2 linked regions of the Acidisarcina polymorpha genome follow. Each later gene encodes a partner of the first gene's protein in a complex. Links are inferred from orthologs where the notes say so. Each region holds a gene or a part of one and is shown on either strand. Other genes may lie near its edges.

What was found.
Region 2: the proteins of tldD (region 1) and ACPOL_RS22100 are in contact, whole or in part, in a solved structure (PDB 5NJ9), measured with the Escherichia coli proteins. The link is inferred for Acidisarcina polymorpha from one-to-one orthologs.

The regions. Positions count from the first base shown.
Region 1 is NZ_CP030840.1:4,219,919-4,222,897, reverse strand. Bases 11-2,960 are described here. They hold tldD (metalloprotease TldD), read right to left. Parts: upstream 2,247-2,960; coding sequence 774-2,246; downstream 11-773. Other genes in these bases: ACPOL_RS17920 (YfiT family bacillithiol transferase), read left to right, coding at 2,844-2,960; ACPOL_RS17935 (hypothetical protein), read right to left, coding at 11-557. Also shown: more of ACPOL_RS17935, read right to left, coding at 1-10; more of ACPOL_RS17920, read left to right, coding at 2,961-2,979. UniProt on the Escherichia coli protein: Metalloprotease involved in CcdA degradation. Suppresses the inhibitory activity of the carbon storage regulator (CsrA).
Region 2 is NZ_CP030840.1:5,203,119-5,206,005, forward strand. The notes cover bases 30-2,887. They hold ACPOL_RS22100 (TldD/PmbA family protein), read right to left. Parts: upstream 2,221-2,887; coding sequence 838-2,220; downstream 30-837. Other genes in these bases: ACPOL_RS22095 (UvrB/UvrC motif-containing protein), read right to left, coding at 30-720; ACPOL_RS22105 (lipopolysaccharide biosynthesis protein), read left to right, coding at 2,359-2,887. Outside these bases: more of ACPOL_RS22095, read right to left, coding at 1-29.

The sequences.
Region 1 (2,979 bases):
AAAAAGTCGATCGGCTGCCTCGCACGTGTCTTGGCCTCGCTCCATCCGCGAGCGAAGATCGATCGGTGCGGCTGCACTCCGGGAGTTGACAGCTCAAGTACGGGAGCACCGTTACTGATTACAGGGGCGTCGATGGTTAGCTTGGATCCATTGGAAAGAACCAGGTCGTCAAAACGCACCTCCGGCTGATGAAATGGGGTGAAATCCCCGTGCAGACGCGCGTGGTTGCGCATCGACCGGTCCGGATTCAGGTAGGTCACTTCCCCGTGAACGGGCGTGCCCTTGGGCAACACCATTCTTCCGTCGACATAGAGCGGGTAGAGGAGTGTGGCTGCGACCGGTTCTCCCTTCTTCATAGGCAGGGAGCGAGGCAGTTCAACCTGGAGGCTCGTGCCTGCCGAGAGCACGGGCGCCTGGACTTTGATCTGGGAGGCTTTATCGCTCTGTGAAGCGGAGACTGGTGGAGTTTGCGGCCGAGGCTGGAGCGTCTGAGCGTGCCCTGGAGAAGCGAAGCTCGCAGACAGCACCAAGACGGACACTCGAAAAGGAGTGATCATTGCTGCTGACTCCATGGAGGGATGTCGGGCCGTTCTCAGTATAAGACGGCAAGATGAAGCGGAGGTCATCGAGCGGTGATCAGGCGCCAAGGGCGCTAGAAGGGACCGGAACCGGCTTGCCGTTGGAAGTCGCCGAAAGAAGAAGGCGAATATACCCATGCCTACGCTTCCACCTAAGGAGATAAACAAGGGCAGAAGACGAACCTGTTCGAAGGCTTAGTTTCCTGTGCCTCCGACGGTCATCCGATCGAGCTTGATGGTGGGCATGCCTACCCCGACCGGAACACTCTGACCATCCTTGCCGCAGGTGCCGATTCCTTCGTCCAGTGCCAGGTCGTTGCCGACCATCGAGACATATTTCAACGCCTCCGGCCCGTTACCAATCAGCGTTGCGTCGCGCACCGGAGCAGTAATTTTGCCGTCTTCGATCAGATAAGCTTCGGACGCGGAGAAGACAAATTTTCCGCTGGTAATGTCTACCTGACCGCCACCGAAGTTAACCGCATAGAGCCCGCGCTTCACGCTGCGGATAATATCTTCGGGAACGTCTTCGCCATTGAGCATGTAGGTGTTGGTCATGCGCGGCATGGGGATGTGCTGATAGCTCTCTCGGCGTCCGCTGCCAGTCGAGGCGATGCCCATCAATCGCGCGGAGAGCTTATCGCTAAGGTAGCCTTTAAGGACACCATTTTCGATCAGCACTGTCTCCTGGGTGGCTGCGCCCTCGTCGTCGACATTCAATGAGCCGCGACGGGAGGGCATGGTCCCGTTGTCGACTACCGTGACCTTCGAACTGGCGACACTCTGGCCGATTAAGCCGGCAAATGCGGAGGTTTTCTTGCGGTTGAAGTCGGCTTCGAGGCCGTGGCCAACTGCTTCATGAAGCAAGACGCCAGGCCAGCCGGGCCCCAGGACGACCTCCATTTCGCCAGCAGGAGCAGCTACTGCGTTGAGCTGGAGGATGGCTTGCCTGGCTGCTTCGTTGGCGAAGTGCTCCGGCGATTTGGTGTCCTCAAAAAAGTCGAGCTCAACTCGGCCTCCACCACCGGAAGTACCCTTGGAGTTCCGCGCGCCGTCTTTCGCGATCACAAAAACATTCAATCGCGCCAAGGGCTGGGTGTCCGAGGCGAAGGTGCCATCAGAGGCCGCAATTAGGATCCGGCGAAGCTCGTCGGAGTAGCTGGCTCGCACCTGGACAATCCGGGCATCGAAAGCGCGAGCGGCTTTGTCGGCCCGCATCACCAGCGAAAGCTTGGCGGCGAGCGATGCGTCAGAGTCCGCCGCCGGAATGGGATACAGGCTTGGTCTCTGGCTCTCATTCGCGTTAAATCCTGTGACCAATTCCTTCGTCGGACCATTGGCGATCAATGATGCGGTGCGGGCAGCGCGTAGCAGCCGTTCCGAAGAAAGGTCGTCAGTGTAGGCATAGCCGGTGCGCTCACCGGAGATCACGCGGATGCCGCATCCTGCACTTACTCCTTGGCTCGCGGATTTCACCAGCGACTCGTCCACCCCGATCGAAGTCGACGCGATCGATTCGAAGTAGAGATCGGCGTAGTCGCCTCCGGCGGAGAGTGCTTCGCCGAGGCAACGCTCCAGAAGGCGTTCCGTCAGGCCAAATTTGTCAAAGAAGTAGCGTTTGTTTGCGGATTCGGCATGACTGGCAGGCGTCGATACGGTTGTGGACATGAAATCCCTCTGAAAATTAGATGAACGGGGCGACAATTCGATTGTAGGCGATCCCAGGCGGCGGGTCCCAAGTAGGCAGCCCAAATCGTGTTCAGGCCGAGTGTAGCCCCTTCAGGACTACAACTTTGGGCGTATTGATCTCTTCCTTGCGCCTGTTAGACTCCTTGCGCTGGCCGGGGGCGATTGCTTTGCTGGAGCAAAGCGACGCCGGCAATTCCCACCTCACACGGCTCTTGTTGGTCCCTCCGCCTTCGTCATTTTCGACGAAGGCTCAGCCCATTAGCTTCCCCGGCATCAGTCATGCTGGAGGAGGGCGGCGGCTTGGATGGCGCCGCCAACTCTTGCACAGGTGAGCGGCCTCGACAATTGATATTCTTAGCGCTATGAAAAAGTTTTTGGCTCTCTCCCTGCTCCTGATCTTCGCAGCACCGGTTTTTGCTCAGACCCACCATCATCGTCGCCATCGCCGTCATCATCACCATGCGCCTCATCACTCCTAGAGCCTCATCACTCCTAGAGAAAGCCTAAGATTGGTTTTTGGCGAGCCTCCCCAAAAACCATAAATATCCAGAAAGAGAATGTGGTATTGTCCAGCGCATGAGTGGAACTCCTGCGCTGGACGCATCTGATTTCAAGCTTCGGTACCCAATCGGCGCGTACGAAGCGAGCAGCAACCGAACCGATGAAGAGCGGACCGAAGCCATCGCCGTACTCGAAGCGTTGCCTGCCAGGT
Region 2 (2,887 bases), 980 kb from region 1 along the record:
GGCGTGAATAGCGGCGGCCTTCTCGAAATCCAGGTCCTGGGAAGCGAGATCCCTTTCCTTAGCCAAGGCATCGAGGAGGCTCTGCCCGCGAGAAGTCAGAAAAGCGTGAACCTTGGCGGCTTCTTCGCCATAGCGCTCATCGGTGCAGCCCTTGAAACAGGGAGCGAGGCACATCTTCATCTCGGAGTAGACGCAGCCCGGAAAAGCTGGATCGGGGTCGAGATCGGGGTAGCACCGGCGCAGGAGGAAGAGGTTGAGCGCCTCGTCACAGAAGCGTTCGGCGGCGGCGCGTGAAGGAAAAGGGCCGAAGAGCGAGCCGGCGGCAGATCTAGAAATCGAATTCGTAACATACACTCGCGGATAGCGGTTTTTGCTGGTCATGCGCAGAAAGTAGGGCGCATAAAGGTGGAGGCGCTTGCGGGCGCGTTCGCCGAATGCCTGCAGGGTGGCGCGGTAAAGAGCGAGCGAGGATTCAAAGTCGGAGCCGGTGGCCGTGTATTCGATCCGAACCACCCGTTCGGTAAGGCGCAGACGCCGGGTCTGGGTTGGCTTGGCGTCGAGAAACCGTTTGAGCCGGCGCCGGAGGTTAGTGGTGCGGGCGAGGTAGGGTTCGGCCTTGGGGTCGGCGCCAAAGAGAGCGAAAATTCCCGGCTTCTCCGGCAGCAGAGCGAGCGTTGGCGCTGGGTTTGAGGAGTCGAAGGTGAGGGTCTGGGCGAGCATTCTCGGTTACAGCAAGTTTACCGATTCGCAACAACGAACCACGATACGTGGCCCCGATATGGAGTCATCCCTTGGAAAAGATCAGAAAGCGTAGCGAACCCCGAATTGCGAAATGCTCTAGGCGCCGGCGATGGTCATCCCCTCGATCCTGAGGGTGGGAGCGGTCACTGCTCCGCGGAACTCAAGGTCGTTGCCGATGGCAACGATGTTGTTGAACATTTCCTTGAGATTGCCGGCAATCGTAATTTCCTGAACGGCATAAGCAAGCTCGCCGTTTTCAATCCACAGGCCGGAAGCGCCGCGGGAATAGTCGCCGGTGACCATGTTCACCCCGAAGCCCATGAGTTCGGTGACATAGAGGCCTGATTTGATATCAGCCAGTATCTCGGCGGGGGCGAGGCTGCCCTTTTCAAGAAAGACGTTGCCGCCGCCGATGCCGGGATTTCCAGCCAGCCCGCGAGAAGCGTTGCCGGTACTTTGCATGTTGAGCTTGAGCGCCGTGTAGGTGTTGAGCAGATAGTTCTTCAGAACGCCATTTTCGATGATCGCCTTGCGGCGGGTCGGCAGACCCTCGCCATCAAAGGGCGAGGTACCGAAGCCTCCAACGAGCGTGCCATCGTCGATGATCGTGATGTTGGCAGCGGCGACCTGTTCGCCGAGCTGGTCGGCGAAGAACGAGGCTCCCCTATAGATGGCGTCCCCATTGGCTGCTTCGAAGATGTTGCCAACGAGCCCTCGGGCCATCTCTGGAGCGAAAACGACGGGGACGCGCTGGGTCGGCACCCGGCGAGCGTCCAATCGTCTTAGAGTGCGCCGCGCCGCCTCTGCGCCAATCGATTCCGGGGATTCCAGTTTGGTCAATGTGCGCGCCGCTGTGTACCAATAATCGCGCTGCATTTGTCCATCCTTGGACTGCGCAATCGGGACCGCGGAGATGGAAGCGTAAGAGCGGCGGTATTCGCCCAGAAATCCTCGAGAATTGGCCAGGATCTTTCGCCCGGTAGCCGCGTCGAAGCTGCCTCCGTCGCTATTTTGAATGCGGGGATCGGCGGCCAGCGCCGCAGCTTCAGCGCGGCGGGCATAGTCGATTCGCTGCTCGCCGGGAAGGGAATAGACATCTTCGTAGTAAAGGTCCAGGTCGCCGGTCAACTGGCCGAAGCTGGCCGCCTCAGGAAGTCCGGCAAAGGGATCTTCGGAGGTGACGCGAGCCAGCGCGATTGCCCCCGAGACAAGATGGTCGATTCCCTCCGGAGAGAAGTCGCTCGACGAAGTACTGGCGGCGCGCTGCCCGAGGAAGACCCGCAATCCCACTCCACGCGAGCCGGACTCCTTCAATGTGTCGACCTGCCCGAGTCTCACCAGAGTGGAGAATTCGTCTCCCTCGCGGATGACAACTTCGGCGTCCGTGGCCCCGGCGCGAGTGGCTTTGGCGACAATGTCGGCGGCGAGTTGCTGAAGATTCCGGGTAATTTCCGCAGGAGCGGCGATGTTGGTGCTCATAAGGAAACGCTAGGCACTCCTGAGCCAAATTGCAAGCCGACCCGCCCAGGCGATGGGCGGCGCGACCGCAAGCTATGCTTAAAGGCGAACCAGCGGAGGAAGATCTACCGAATGGAGAGCCTGCGGCGGATTCTAAAAATGCTGATAGCATTTGTGACCGGCCAGGGGGTCACGGTCTTCTCCCAGTTGCTGATCCCGCCGCTGTTTCTACACAGATCTGCCAACGGCATCGTTGTCTATGGGGAATGGATTACGCTCAGCGCGGCCGTCTCCTATTTTGGATCCCTGAATTTTGGTGTGCAGACCTACGCGGCTAACCAGATGAGCATCCATCGCAACCGCGGGGAGTTGGAGGAATGCAAGCGGGTGCAGGCAAGCGCCCTTCGTCTGCTGCAATGGATGATGCTCGCTCTGCTGCCTATTGCCGGTTTGATCGCGTTACTGCCCGTGGCGCGATGGCTTCATCTGCGTACAATCGGCGGGCGCGAAGCCAAGCTCGTCCTTGAGCTCTTCGTCGCGCAAATCTTTGCTTTGATGGTATTTTCCTTATTCGCAAACAGTTTTATGGCAGTGAACCGGGCGCATCGGGGAACGAACTGGAACAATGGGCTTCGTTTAGCATCGGCGGCCGTGCTGGCGGTGCTGATCTGGAGGCGAGCTTCATTCG